Regions from separate parts of the Parapedobacter sp. ISTM3 genome, predicted to be linked through region 1. Evidence: riboswitches for the same ligand, from Rfam matches in the RefSeq annotation. Region 1 holds a riboswitch; each other region holds the start of a gene.

Region 1 (5,161 bases):
TCGTACCCACCGACGTCCAATGTAGGATCAGTCTCTGCAAAACCGAGGTCCTGAGCTTGTTTCAACGCCGTAGCATATGCCAGATTTTCGTTAAATATTTTAGATAAAATATAGTTGGATGAACCATTGAAGATACCCGTCACTGCATGGAGCAGTTCATTGTCATAGTACTCTTCGAGGTTCCTGATAATGGGAATGCTTCCGCATACCGCCCCTTCATATAGCAAACTTGTGCCATACTCCTGCTGGATGGCTATCAAATCAGCTAAGTGGGTTGCGATCATTTTTTTATTGGCAGAAACGACGTTTTTCCCCGACCGGAGGGCGCTGGACACGATATCGAAGGCAGCCTCCGCATCGTCGATAAGCTCTACAACAGTATTGATTTCCGGGTCGTCCAGCACGGCGTTGGCATCGGTGGTAAACAGTTCGGCGGGTAATGTGCGTTTCTTTTCAGGGTGTTTGATGACGAATCGTTTGATTGCAAGGTTGAGATTTTTGGTTTTGATGATATCGTGCAGCCCTTGCCCCACTACACCAAAACCGAAAATCCCCAAGGTAAGTTTGTTGTTCATGTTTACTGTTACGTTATTTAATGTCTGGCTCAGCTAACGTGGCAACGTGCGCTCCACTTTCAAGTTAAATGTTCTGGAATTTGTCAATATATGTAACATGCATTGTGTTTGTTTGCTGCTTAGTGATCGGGGTTACCTAATCTTATCAAATGCCTGTTGCAGATCGGCTTTGATATCGTCAATGTGTTCGATACCCACAGAAATACGGAGTAAACCAGGAAATACGCCGGCGTTCAGCTGGTCAGCTTCACTCAATTGCTGATGTGTGGTGGCTGCAGGGTGTATGATTAATGTTTTCGCATCGCCAACATTTGCCAGATGGCTTATCAATTGCAGGGCATCGATGAATGCATTGGCCTTATCCGCACCTCCTTTGATGATAAATGACAATACGCTGCCGAAACCATTTTTTAGATACTTTTGGGCGTTGTTATGGTGTGGATGATTTTTTAAGCCCGGATAGCTTACCCGCTCAACCTGTGGGTGGCTTTCAAGCCATTTGGCTACTTCAAGGGCGTTGTCTACGTGGCGTTGTACGCGTAGCGAAAGTGTTTCCAGGCCTTGTAATAACAGAAAGGCATTGAACGGCGACAGCGCGGGGCCATAATCCCGAAGCCCTTCCACACGTGCACGAATAGCAAATTGAATATTCCCGAATGGGCCGCCCACGCCGAACACGTCACTGAATACCAAGCCATGGTAGCCTTCAGACGGCTCGCTGAATTGCTTGTATTTGCCATTTCCCCAGTTGTAGTTTCCTCCATCAACAATTACGCCGCCGATGCTGTTGCCATGGCCGCCAATCCATTTAGTGGCCGACTCAACCACAACATGTGCACCATGTTCCAATGGTTTGAAAAGGTAGCCGGCTGCGCCGAATGTGTTATCTACAATGAGTGGTAAATCGTATTTTTGCGCGATACTCGAAATCCGCTCAAAGTCTGGAATGCTGTAGCTCGGATTGCCGATCGTTTCTACATAAATCGCTTTGGTATTGTCATCGATGAGCGCCTCGATATTCTCTGGAGCGTCGTCTTTTGCAAATCGTGCTTCTATGCCTAATCGTTTGAAGGATACCTTGAACTGATTGAATGTGCCACCATATAGGTTTGCGCCGCTGACAAAATTATCACCGTTTTCTAATATGTTGGTCAATGCGATGAATTGAGCGGCTTGTCCTGACGCAACAGCCAATGCGGCCACTCCGCCTTCCAACGCAGCGATGCGCTTTTCAAACACATCAGTGGTTGGGTTCATAATCCGTGTGTATATGTTGCCAAATTCTTTCAGGGCAAATAGATTCGCGCCGTGTGCCGCACTATTGAATACATACGACGTGGTTTGATAGATGGGTACCGCACGCGAACCCGTAGTGGGGTCGATTTCTTGGCCAGCGTGTACTTGCAAGGTCTCAAATTTTAGATTTTCATTAGCCATAATCTGCTGTTTTTATTTGTGGATTAATCTGATATTACAAAGGATGCATGCGCTACGGTACACCAGTATCGCTGCGGGCGCTAGCCAGCAACTTGTATACCTATTGCGTGTACGGGATTAGCAGCATGTACACATCGTTCCGCTGCACATTCGGATGGCTTGAATGACGGTAAGGGAGGCGGTCTGATGCCCAGATTCCCAATTGGCTGGATAACGATTGCTGCTTGTTGGATACATGTTCATTGTCTTTTTATTTATATGCTCCCAACAACAATGTTGGTTGGGACAGGATTTGGCACCTTTTCCGTCGCTTCAGATGGTTGCCAGTGGGTCATTGAGCCAGTCTCTCGCCACTTCTTTATAAACCAAGACCTTTTGAAGAGGAATTGATTTGTGTGTGCATGCACACATCGAGTGCAAATATAGGTTGTGCGATTTGTATGTGCAAAGTATTTTTGATTTTTTTGTACCAATGAATATTACATTTAATACAGCAGCGCTGCTATTTCCGGCAATCAGTTTAATTATGTTGGCTTACACCAATCGGTTTTTGGCGTTAGCTGCGTTGGTCCGCAGCCTGCATGCAAAATATCTTGAACACAATAAAAGCGGTGTTTTGCATGGACAGATTCAGAATCTTCGGTATCGGTTGAAGTTGATTAAGCAAATGCAGGCCATGGGTGTATTGAGCTTCGTCGCCTGCATCGTTTGCATGTACTGCATTTATATTGAAAACAACTACTTCTCAGAGCTGACCTTTGCGCTGAGCCTGCTTTTTTTTGCTATATCGCTCATTATTTCGTTGCTTGAGATTCAGGTCAGCAATAAAGCCCTGGAACTGGAGTTGAGCGATATGGAAGAAGGAGATGACAGGTCACTGGTCGACTACATCAAGAAAAAGTTTGATAAGAAAAAAAGTGGCCCTCAATCGGAGGGCCACTAAATTTAAGTTTAGAGGGAGGTAAGTTATCTTACGAAAAGGAGCTCCCGCAGTTTTGGCAATGGCCACTTGCGGTCGTCAATTATCTGCTCAAGTTTATTGATGTGATACCTGATTTTGTCAAAATAAGGTTTTACATTTTCATCATAAGCTATGGCCTTTTCGCGTGTGTCTTCCAATACATTGGCTTTTTTGCGTTCTTGGCGCATGGCCTCAGCTTCAGCAATAATGGTATTGACATGCGTGGATATACGCTCAATAAGCTCTACTTGAGCATTATAAGTATCCGCTTTTAATCCGATGTCTTTTAGCCCTTTGACATTGGTTATCAGATCATTCTGATAGTTAAAAGCGGCCGGAGCGATAAGACTGTTTACAATTTCACCATATACCCGTGCCTCAATCTGGATCTTCTTATAATAGTTTTCCAGTAAGATCTCGTGGCGAGCCTTGCTCTCCCGCTTACTTAGTACGCCAAGTTTTTCAAAAAGTTCGAGTGATTTCTCGCTAACGTAAACGTCCAGTGCTTTTGGCGTCGTCTTAATGTTGGAAAGGCCCCGCTTATGCGCTTCTTCTTCCCATTCTTTGCTGTATCCGTTGCCTTCGAAACGAATAGCTTTGGATTCTTTGATGTATTTGCGTACAACGTTAAGCAGCGCCAAATCTTTCTTCGTGCCTTTTTTGATTTGCTTGTCAACTTCCGACTTGAATTCGATTAATTGGTTTGCTACGATAGCACTGAGGACGGTCATCGGGCTGGCACTGTTTGCCGACGAACCGACTGCCCTGAACTCAAATTTGTTTCCCGTAAACGCAAATGGCGACGTTCGATTCCGATCGGTATTGTCTAATTGCAGCTCAGGAATTTTGGGAATACCATGCCAAAGTAACGTTTCGTTTTTGACTTTCTTTGCTACCCTTGCGGTTTCTACTTCGTCAAGCACAGCATTTAGTTGGCTGCCAAGGAAGATGGAAATAATGGCAGGTGGGGCCTCGTTAGCACCCAAGCGATGGTCATTGGCGGCACTTGCGATGGATGCGCGCAGGAGGTCTGCATTGTCATGTACCGCTTTGATGACATTGACGAAAAACGAAAGGAACATCAAATTGTTTTTCGGTGTCTTGCCGGGAGAAAGCAGGTTTACCCCAGTGTTGGTAATCATTGACCAGTTGTTGTGCTTGCCTGAGCCGTTGATGTCGGCATAAGGTTTTTCGTGGATCAACACCTTGAATTTATGCCGTAGGGCTACTTGCTCCATGACATTGAGTAATAGCTGGTTGTGATCAATAGCTAGGTTGATTTCCTCAAACATCGGTGCACATTCAAACTGTGAAGGGGCTACTTCGTTGTGCCGGGTCTTCAGCGGAATACCCAATTTGAGTGCTTCTTGCTCCAGATCCACCATGAAGGCCAATACCCGCTCAGGAATGGCACCGAAGTAATGATCCTCCAATTGCTGACCTTTAGCAGACATATGGCCAAACAACGTGCGCCCAGTAAGTTGTAAGTCGGGTCGGGCATTGAACAACGCCAAATCTACGAGAAAATACTCTTGCTCTACCCCTAAGGAGGCATTGACTTTGGTTATGGACTTATCGAAGAAATTGGCAACGTCCACCGCCGCCTTATCCAAAGCATTGACTGCTTTTAATAACGGTGCCTTGTAATCCAAGGCCTCACCGGTATACGATACGAAGATGGTAGGAATGCAAAGTGTTTTGCCGCCCCCAGTTTCATAAATAAATGCGGGAGAAGAGGGATCCCAGCCTGTATAGCCCCTTGCCTCGAATGTATTACGAATACCACCGCTTGGAAAACTGGAAGCATCTGGTTCTTGTTGTACCAAAGCACTTGCTGTAAATTTGTCGATAGCCGAACCATCCGGAAGCGGTTCGAAAAACGCATCATGTTTTTCGGCAGTTGCGCCCGTAAGTGGCTGGAACCAATGGGTATAATGTGTTACACCATTGCTGATAGCCCAGCTTTTCATTGCCTGAGAAATGTGCTCGGCGAGGTCAAGGCTAATGGCTTTTCCTTCGTCAATAGTTTCTACCAACTCGGCATAGGCATTCTTAGGAAGATATTCCTTCATCTTCGCCGTTGTAAAAACATTTTTGCAGTAATAGGAAGAAGGTTTAATCGTTTCGTAGATTTTGTTGTTGTTTAACCGGGATATGGCAGTTTCAACTGCCTTGAATCTCAAACCTG
Region 2 (5,161 bases), on a different contig from region 1:
GCGTCCAATAAGCCACCTTGGAACGAATCCGAAAGCGCTGATGTTTCATCCGATAGCACGCCCGGGAGCAGACGTACAACAGCATCAACCAAGACCGCCGCAGGCAGCTCTCCGCCGGAGAGGACATAGTCGCCGATCGAAAGTTCACGGGTCACATAGATGTCGCGTATGCGTTGGTCAATGCCCTTATAATGCCCACAAAGGATGATAAGGTTGGCTTTGGTTGACAGGTGGTTGGCGATAGTCTGGTTGAGCGTGTCGCCGTCAGGTGTCATGAAGATGATCTCATCATAGCTGCGCTGGGCTTGCAGTTGCTCGATACAAGCGGCAAAAGGGGCCACTTGCATCACCATGCCGCTGCCGCCCCCGTACGGGTAGTCGTCCACGCTTTTATGCTTATTATCGGCGTAATCGCGCAGGTTGTGCACAACGATTTCGCAAAGTCCCTTTTTTTGCGCACGCTGTAAGATGGAATGTGCAAAAGGACTATCCAACAGCTGGGGTAGCACCGTAATAATGTCAAACCGCATACGGGCAAAGATAGTGTTTTTTGGTGATGGGTCGGCCATGGCCGATGGCCTTTAGGGGGGTTAAAAAAGTCCGGCTGCCGCTATTGGCAGCCGGAGTCAGCGAAAATTTGTCGCGTAAAGGCACTTACACCGTTTCTGTTACGCCGCGCAACGTTTTGGCCGCTTCTACCATGGCTTCCAAAGCCGCCTTGGTTTCAGGCCAGGCACGGGTCTTTAGGCCGCAGTCCGGATTAACCCATAGTTGCTCCGCAGGAATGACGGCCTTTGCTTTTTCAAGCAGGGCTACGATCTCCTCCTTGCTCGGTACACGAGGTGAATGGATGTCATAAACGCCGGGGCCAATGTCATTCGGGTAATTGAAGTCAGCAAAGGCATCCAACAATTCCATTTGTGAGCGGGACGTTTCGATGGTGATGACATCAGCATCCATCGCCGCGATGTGCTCAATGATGTCATTAAACTCTGAATAGCACATATGCGTATGGATTTGCGTGTCGTCTTCCACATTGGATGAGGAGACGCGAAACGCACGTACCGCCCAGTCAAGGTATCCTTTATGGTCGGCCTTACGCAGCGGGAGTCCTTCGCGGATGGCAGGCTCGTCAATTTGGATGATCTTGATGCCGGCTTTTTCCAGTGCCTGTACTTCATCCAGGATGGCGAGCGCAATCTGGTAGGTGGTCTCTGAACGCGGCTGGTCATTGCGCACGAACGACCACTGCAGGATCGTTACCGGTCCGGTGAGCATGCCCTTCACGGGGCGTTCGGTGAGCGATTGCGCATATGCAGACCAGCGCACGGTCATATCTGCGGGGCGGCTTACGTCGCCATAGATGATGGGGGGCTTCACGCAGCGTGAACCGTACGATTGCACCCACCCATTTTTGGTGAACGCATAACCGGAGAGCTGCTCGCCGAAGTACTCCACCATGTCGTTGCGTTCGAATTCGCCATGCACCAGCACATCGATATCCAATTCTTCTTGCAGACGGATGGTCCGCTCGGTTTCTTCGGCGATGAGTTTATCATATTCCTCTTGCGTGATGGCGCCCTTCTTCAGGTCGGCCCGCCACTTGCGGACGTCCCGTGTCTGTGGGAACGAGCCGATGGTGGTGGTGGCAAAGGCCGGCAGGTTGAATTTTGCGAGTTGCTTTGCTTTGCGTTCGGCGAACGGACTTGTCCGTTGTGCGTCGGCATCGGTAATGCTTTTTACACGGGCCTTCACCTCCTCGCGGTGAATCAACGTTGACGTACGCCGGCTTTGCTGTGCAGCCCTGTTGGCTTCGAAACGGGTTAATGTCGCCGCGTCAACGTTGCCAGTTGCCAGGACGGCCAAATCTTTTACCTCTGCCAGCTTTTGTTTGGCAAAGGCCAGCCAGTTTTTGACCTCCGCGGGCAACGATTGTTCATTGTCTTCTAAATCCAGGTCAAACGGAACATGCAGTAAGGAGCTTGACGGCGCTACCCAAACGCGGTCTGCACCTAATGTGTCCACGGCCTGTTTAATCTTCCGGAGAGACGCTTCGTAGTCATTTTTCCAGATATTGCGGCCATCCACCACGCCCAAAGAAAGAATAAGGTTGGCAGGCACGGCAGGTAACAGTTCGTCCAACTGTTTTTCGCCGCGTACAAGATCGACATGCAGCGCCTGCACCGGCAGGCGCAGCGCCGTTTGCGCATTTTCCTGCAGCGCCTCGAAATAAGTGGCGACCAACAGCTTGATGCCATTAGCGGCGGCCGAGAGGCGATCATAGACGGTTTGATAGAGCGCCCGGGTCTTGTCGTCGATATCCAGCGCCAAAAACGGTTCATCAAATTGTATCCACAGGGCTCCGGCTTGAGCCAGTTTGCCGAGGATTTCTTCATAAACAGGCAATAGGCGATCTATCAAATCCAAGCGGTTGAAGCCGGCTTCTTTTTCCTTGCCTAAAAGCAAGTAAGTGATAGGACCCAACAATACCGGTTTGGTGACAATACCTAACTGCTTGGCTTCGTTAAACTCGTTGACGATCTTTTCCGAAGTAAGGCGAAACTGCTGGTCTTTTACAAATTCAGGAACAATGTAATGGTAGTTGGTATCAAACCATTTGGTCATTTCCATGGCGGTCACATCCAGGCCGTCCTGCTGGAAACCGCGGGCCATGGCAAAATACAAATCGAGGTTGTATGAAGATGCTCCTGCTAACGGAAAGCCCTGGTAACGAGCAGGGATAGCGCCCACGGTCAGCGAGAGGTCCAACACCTGATCATAGAAAGAGAAATCATTTGACGGGATGAGGTCAATACCCGCATCCTGCTGGGTCTTCCAATTGCTTTCGCGTATAGCGCGTGCAGCATCCAATAGCTCTTGCTGGCCTATTTTTTTTGCCCAATAGGCTTCGTTAGCCTTCTTCAGTTCCCTTAGGGCGCCGATGCGGGGGTAACCCAAATTGTTGGTTTTTAACATGACAATGTGTATGATAACTATTTAAATATACAAATCAGCTACCGCCTCTCCTACTTCGGAATCGGCGATCCTACGTTTTTATATTGCTTTAGGGGAGAGGGCACAAGGTGAGTTGTGTCTGCTTATTTTTCCCCGATTACCCGGGGTAGAATTTAGCACCTTGTCTGGTGACAGGTTGCTAAGGCTTCACAGGGTCCATTCCCTCTGCCTTTCTCCATAAGCGGCCGCTAATATCGGCATAAAATTTGAAATGCGCAAAAAATAATTCGCAGGCGCGGCGCCCATCCATCCGTCATGCGGAAACGAGCAAACTTGTAGAAGGCGCTTATCCCAGCCTGATTAACTGACCAACAGCTTATAACCCTTGCCATGCACATTCACGATTTCCACCTTGGGATCATCGCGCAGGTATTTGCGCAGTTTGCTCAAAAAGACGTCCATGCTACGGCCATTGAAATAGTTGTCGTCGTGCCAGATTTTTAGCAGGGCTTCCTCCCGGGTAAGCACATCGTTCTTTTTGATGCAAAGTAGGCGCAACAACTCAGCCTCCTTGGTGGATAGTTTCTGCTGATAGCCATTGCTGCTGATTTGCTGGGCGACATAATCGAAGTGGTAATTCCCGATTTGGAATTTGTCCGGGAGTTCCTCCTCCCCTTGCTTTTCGCGGGATGCCCGCTTAAGCAAGGCGTTGATACGGAGCAAAAGCTCTTCCACGCGGAAGGGCTTGGTAATGTAGTCATCACCCCCCAGGCCAAATGCTTCGGTCTTGTCTTCCATCATCCCTTTTGCCGTGGCAAAGATAATGGGAATGTCCGCGTTGGCTTTCCGGATTTCTTTGCCCAAGGTAAAGCCGTCTTTACGGGGCATCATCACATCGAGGATGCAGAGGTCAAATTTCTCTTTATTGAATTGGCGAAGGGCTTCGTCGCCGTCTTTGCAGAGTGTGACGTCAAACTTTCCTTTCAGTTCCAGGTAGTCCTTTAAGATGTCGCCCAAATTGGGGTCGTCCTCTGCTAATAGAATTTTTTGCATAATAGTCTCCCTATCCTTTGAGCGGCAGCATGATTTCAAACGCAGTTCCTTTGTCCTTCTCGCTTTTTACCTGCACTTTGCCGCCAAATCGTTTTACAATGTCACTTACGTAGCTTAACCCCAAACCGAATCCTTTTACGTCGTGACGGTTTCCGGTGGGTATGCGGTAAAACTGATCGAAAATCTTGGAAAGCTGGTCACGGTTCATTCCGATGCCCTTATCGGCCACGGTAATGTGTATGTGGCTGCCGGCATTTCTTGTTTTAATGGTGATGTCGGGCTTTTCTTTGCTGTACTTAATCGCGTTATCGATCAAATTGAAAAACACGTTGGATAAATGTAATTCGTCTCCCACGACAGTAGCATCTGTTGCATCAAGATGCATGTGCACATTGGCGTCGTTTTTGAGCAATTGCAGCTCCATGCTATCCACCACGGCTTGCGCAAGGTCATTAACATCTACATCGCGAAGTTCCAATTTGAGGTTTCCTTTTTCCAGGCGCGCGATGTTAAGCACCCGTTCGATATGGTTGCCTAAGCGCACATTTTCGTCGTATATGATATTAGCGAGACGGGCAGCCCGCGTCTGATCAGATGCTATCTCGGGATCGCGCAGGGATTCGCTGGCAATCATGATGGTCGCCACGGGGGTTTTAAACTCGTGCGTCATGTTGTTGATGAAATCCGTCTTCATCTCGGAAATCTTCTTTTGGCGGAGCATGGTAAAGATGGTGTACGCAAAACAGCTGATGAGTACCAGTAAAAGCGCGACCGACGAAAACAGCATGACCGTCATGTTGCCCATCAAAATGTTGGCTTTATTGGGGAAATAGACAGAAAGCCGGCCGGATGAGCGCTCATTGTCCGCACGGAATAACTCGGTGGTATACAGGTTTTGGGACGAAAGGTCCTCCGCCGAAAAATTCGCGAACGCATACAGCGTGGTGTGGTTGTCTTTTATTTCCAGGTTGAAGGCGGATTTTATATCCCGGCTTAGCAGCTCCTTACGCAGCTCGCGTCTGATATAAGCAACGTCGATGCGCTGGCTCAACGGGCGTTTATACAGTTCGATCTCTGCGGCGAAATCCTCCATTAATTGGGGGTTTTTGCCGCTTAGTATCGCAATGGTGTCCATCAGCGTAGTGGCCTCCAG
Region 3 (5,161 bases), on a different contig from region 1:
GACGGTAGAGGCAGCAATGGTGTAGTCTACAACTACTACTCCCGCTTTTTCCGCTACAACTGGCTAAATACGCTCACTTACAATAAGCAGGTCGGTATCCACAAAATCGGATTCGTCGGCGGCTATGAAGCACAGAAAAGCTTTGACAACAACTTCTTTGGCCAAGGCATTGACCTCGCGCATACCTTTTTCGGCGAAAAGAACATTATCTCCGGCACGTTCGGAACACAAAATTCTGGCGGCGGCTACGAGGAAAGATCGCTCACGTCACTCTTTGGGCGGCTGAATTATTCGGTATTGGACCGGTACCTACTTACAGCAACTCTGAGACATGACAAAATTTCGTCCCTACCATGGGGCAACCAAGGAGCCACGCTACCCGGTATATCGTTGGGTTGGCGGCTTTCAGAGGAAGGATTCTTTAAAAATGCTGATGGATTAAGCTTCATCGATGACTTAAAAATACGGGGAGGTTATGCCGAAGTCGGCAACGTTGAAATCGGCGCGTTTCCTTATGCAGGCGTCTATGCCCCTCGTTTATACGGCGACATCAGCGGATTTTTCTTTTCGCAGGTCGGCAACCCCGATCTAACATTCGAAACAAGTAAAAAAACCAACGTAGGCTTGGATCTGTCCCTGTTCGCCAGCCGGGTAACACTGACAGCCGATTGGTTCCAAAATGATGTTGACAACTTGATTTTGGCCGTCCCCGTCCCGCCTTCGCAAGGCATACCCGGCAATGAGATAAACACAAATGTCGGCAGGCTAAATAACAAAGGATGGGAATTCACACTAAACACGACGAATATCCACAAGACTAATTTCTCGTGGACTTCTAACCTGAATTTAACCTTCGTCAAAAACGAAATTACGCAGCTGGCCGGCGCACCCCTGGTAAATACATACCACAGAACTGAAGTCGGACGCTCTATCGCTGAATTTTTCGGCTACGAATATTATGGGGTGAATCCGGCAAACGGCTACCCTGTTTTCGTCCAATATTTAGATGGAGTTCGGACGTTGGCCCAAATCCACCCTCAAGATGGATCATGGTCGATATTCCATCCAAACGACCCATCGAACACCTCTCAAACAACGCGCGCCTTAAATGCAGTTGAAGACAAAATCTTTTTAGGCCAGTCAAACCCAACTTGGTATGGTGGATTCAACAATACCCTCAACTACAAAAACTTTGACTTTAGCTTATTCCTGACATTTGCTGGTGGGCACAAGGTCTACAACCTCACCCGTCAATCGACCCTCACCACCCAATCTTACGCAAACAACAGCCGGGAAATGCTCAATGCATGGACACCTGAAAATCCAAACACAGATGTTCCGATCCTGTGGGCCGGACAGACCAACCGCCTTAATCAAGCCGGCCATTTGAACAGCCGCTTCCTTGAAGATGGAAAGTATTTGCGTTTCCAGAACATCTCCTTGGGGTACCGATTGCCCCAAGCGCTGCTAAGTCGGATCAACGTAAACAACGCCCGGATCTATGCCTCGGTACAGAACGCCTTTGTCATCACGGGATATTCAGGTATCGACCCGGAAATTGCAAACAGCGTCACAACAAACAGAGCGCCCAGCCTGGACGACAACGTAAACCCAGTCCCCAGAACATTCACGTTTGGCATCAACTTGAGTTTATAATCAAAAATCTGACACGAAATGAAAAGGATAAACAAGACATTAATACTATTGAGCGGATTGGTCTTTGCCACATCTTCCTGCAAGGATAGTTTTACGGAATTAGGCCCCTATAATCGACTATCCGAAGCAGCAATATTTGACACACCTGAAAACGTCGAATTGGCAGCAAACGGAGTATACAGCCAAGCAGCCATTGGCACCTATAACGGTGGCGCCGGACGGGGATATCCATTTGGAGCGGCATCTATCCAGCAGGCTGAGGTTCGAGGTGAAGATGTGGTGAATCTGGAGCAGTTTTACCAAATCACCTATGAGGCTACCTACTCAACGACCTCGGCAAACAACACCAACCATTGGGATCAGCTCTACAACCTTATTAACCAGGCGAACCTATTCATAGAAGGTGTGCGCGGAGCGGAATCCGCAGGAATCATCACCCCGGAAGCGGCTAATATTTATGAAGGCGAGGCTCGGTTCTTAAGAGCTTTATCACATCACGAACTGCTGTTGCACTTCAGCCTGCCTTATGCCGAGGGGGCGAATGCCGGTGCCTATGGTGTGCCCTACCGTGATTTTGGCATTAATTCCACGGAGACAGTTGAACGGGCGAGCACGGTAGACCGCGGCACGGTTGCCGGCACCTATGAAAAGATCCTTGCCGACCTTGATTATGCAGAAAGTGTGCTACCCGCAAACAGCCCCATCAACAGAGCAGGAAAGGGTGCCGCAATCGGCTTAAAAACAAGAATCAAACTGCATCTTGGCGATTGGGCAGGTGTAATTGCCGAAGGAACTAAATTGGGCACCGATGCCACCGGCGGTACGTTTACCAGCCCGATAGGTAGCTACTCGCTGACAGTAAGTCCTGACGGACCTTTCACTAATTACTCAAACAACACCGAATCCATATTCTCAATTGCTAACGGACAAAATTCAAACCCAGGCACCAATGGCTCACTCGCCCGCATGCTGGGTCCCGCAGGACCTGGTGGCCGCGGATTGGTATCAACCAGTCCTAACCTATATAATGCATCGTTTTGGGTAGCAGGTGATTTACGCCGTGAGCTGCTCCAGGTACAAGACGAGACAGGGACGTACCGTCATTTCTTTACCAAGAAATACACAGACTACACCACCCAATCCGATTGGGCTCCAATCCTTCGATATGCAGAGGTATTACTGAATGTCTCGGAAGCGTATGCCAGAACGGGCAATACGGGGCAGGCACTGTTGCTGCTCAATGCTGTCCGTGATCGCTCCGTGCCAGCCGATGCGCGTTTTACATCAGCTCCTACTGACTTAATCCAGGCGATTCTAAACGAAAGACGTATCGAATTTGCCGCAGAAGGACGCCGCTGGCCAGACATCCACCGATTGGTGCTGGACCCTGATTACAGCACCGGAGGTATTCCAGCGAAGATTAAATCGGGCGCTTGGGGCGGTGTATTTCAAAACGACGGATCGGATTACGGGGTCGGAAAACCCGCTATCGCCGCAGAGATTCCAGCCATTCCATATAGCGACTACCGCTTCCTATGGCCGATCAATAACACGGAAGTCACAACAAATCCAATTCTGGCTAATCAGCAAAACCCTAATTATTAACACCCGTTAAATAACTTCTTATGCGGGGATCATTTCGAAACCCGTTAGACCGGAGAGGCTTTAGTTATAAGGCCTCTTTTTTTGTTTTTAATAATCGCTTTACTTCTGCTGCAAGCATTGTCGCCGCAAATAAATATTTCACATAAAATCTATAAACTTAATAGTTTTTATTTTTACTTTTGCTCCGCCGAGTTCTTTTTGTTTGTGCTTATCAAGAAAGACCGAGGGAAAGGCCCTGTGACGTCTTAGCAACCTGAAGCTACATTAAGGTGCTAAATCCTGCCTTGGGCGCTGCCAAAGGTGTAGATAAGTGAAATGCTTGCTATGTACGCGATGCCAAGCATCCAATTATCTCAGCTACTTGAAGACACTTACTTGATTATCAAAACGAGGATGAGCCACGACGGGACCGGCAATGATGAAAACGTAGTTATCACAAAACTAACATAGCGACAGACATGATTAAAAAACAAACATTTATCGTACTCATACTACTTCCCTTCGCCCTATTTGGTCAAAACACGACGGATATCCCGTTAAGTTATTTAGACCGTTCGTTCCAAACTTACGACCAAATCCAAAAAGCTATCTGGTCAACCCCTGAATTGGGCTTTCTGGAAAAGGAAAGTTCAGGAATCCTCCAAAATCATCTTGAAGAACAGGGTTTTGCCGTAGAGGCCGGATTAGCGGGAATGCCCACGTCATTCATCGCCACTTATGGCAGTGGCAGTCCTGTCATCGGCATCTTAGCCGAGTTTGATGCATTGCCGGGGATATCCCAGGATACCGTACCTTACCGCAAGCCGATAACTGAAGGCGGAAACGGCCATGCCTGTGGACACAACGTATTTGGCACCGCCTCGGTAGCGGGGGCCGTCGCCATCAAGGAATGGCTGGCAAGCACCGGCCACCAGGGTACCATAAAAGTATTTGGCACCCCAGCAGAAGAAGGCGGCGGCGGGAAAGTTTATCTGGTGCGGGATGGTTTCTTCAAGGGAATCGATGTCGTATTGGATTGGCACCCTGCCACGAGAAATGCCGTGAACGTAGCTACGGGTACGGCTATCCAAATGGTTGATTATACCTTCCACGGCAAGGCGGCACACGCGGCAGCCAGTCCCGATAAAGGGCGCTCCGCGTTAGATGGCGTGGAAGCCCTTAACTACATGGTCAACCTGCTCCGCGAGCATATTCCGTCAGAGTCACGTATCCATTATGTCATTACTAACGGAGGCGAGGCACCCAACGTAGTACCCGAAGTCGCTAAGGTATCCTATTACATCCGCCATCCTAAGCGGGAGGTACTGCAAGACCTCGTCAGTTGGGTAAACGAAGCTGCCGAAGGGGCTGCCAAAGGCACCCAAACCACGGTAAGCAGCGAAATTATTGCAGGATTCTACGAGAAACTGCCTAATCGACGACTAGCGGCAATCGTGCAAAAAAATCTTGAAACAGTGGGCGGCATTCACTATGACAGCCGGGAGCGGGCTTTCGCCGAAGCTATCGTGAAAGATTTGGGCCTTAACAGCGCTGCGTTGGATGACGTTGCGAAAGTCCAGCCGCTGGAGGAAGAAAAACCGTCACAGGGAGGTGGTTCGTCAGACGTCGGTGACGTAAGCTGGAACGTACCAACCGTATCATTTGGAACCGCTACCTTCGTACCTGGAAGTGCTGGCCACAGCTGGCAGAATGTGGCGTCCGGCGGAACCACCATCGGCACCAAGTCGCTCATCAATACCGCAAAGGTCTTTGCCCTCACAGCTATAGACCTTTATACCAAGCCAACGTTGATCAATGAAGTAAAAGAAGAGTTCGAATCCCGCAGGGGTGCCAACTTCCGCTATGAGTCATTACTTGGCGACCGCGCCCCAGCACTGGATTATCGTTTAAAAAACAACTA

What was found. Region 1 has a riboswitch for S-adenosylmethionine ahead of JHJ32_RS17170 (O-acetylhomoserine aminocarboxypropyltransferase/cysteine synthase family protein). Riboswitches for the same ligand answer to the same signal wherever they lie in the genome.
Region 2: it holds a riboswitch for S-adenosylmethionine, as region 1 does, so the genes downstream of both, metE (5-methyltetrahydropteroyltriglutamate--homocysteine S-methyltransferase) here and JHJ32_RS17170 (O-acetylhomoserine aminocarboxypropyltransferase/cysteine synthase family protein) in region 1, are expected to answer to the same signal.
Region 3: it holds a riboswitch for S-adenosylmethionine, as region 1 does, so the genes downstream of both, JHJ32_RS01000 (amidohydrolase) here and JHJ32_RS17170 (O-acetylhomoserine aminocarboxypropyltransferase/cysteine synthase family protein) in region 1, are expected to answer to the same signal.

Annotation. Positions count from the first base shown of each region.
Region 1 is NZ_JAENGN010000014.1:81,765-86,925, reverse strand. It holds gene JHJ32_RS17175 (homoserine dehydrogenase) at 1-575, opposite strand, end outside; gene JHJ32_RS17170 (O-acetylhomoserine aminocarboxypropyltransferase/cysteine synthase family protein) at 708-2,012, opposite strand; SAM riboswitch class I at 2,264-2,379, opposite strand; gene JHJ32_RS17165 (DUF2721 domain-containing protein) at 2,485-2,955, shown strand; gene JHJ32_RS17160 (glutamine synthetase III) at 2,979-5,161, opposite strand, start outside.
Region 2 is NZ_JAENGN010000007.1:125,361-130,521, reverse strand. It holds gene trmD (tRNA (guanosine(37)-N1)-methyltransferase TrmD) at 1-530, opposite strand, end outside; gene metE (5-methyltetrahydropteroyltriglutamate--homocysteine S-methyltransferase) at 655-2,976, opposite strand; SAM riboswitch class I at 3,096-3,199, opposite strand; gene JHJ32_RS11525 (response regulator transcription factor) at 3,316-4,008, opposite strand; gene JHJ32_RS11520 (sensor histidine kinase KdpD) at 4,019-5,161, opposite strand, start outside.
Region 3 is NZ_JAENGN010000001.1:233,937-239,097, reverse strand. It holds gene JHJ32_RS01010 (TonB-dependent receptor) at 1-1,656, shown strand, start outside; gene JHJ32_RS01005 (RagB/SusD family nutrient uptake outer membrane protein) at 1,675-3,261, shown strand; SAM riboswitch class I at 3,467-3,574, shown strand; gene JHJ32_RS01000 (amidohydrolase) at 3,720-5,161, shown strand, end outside.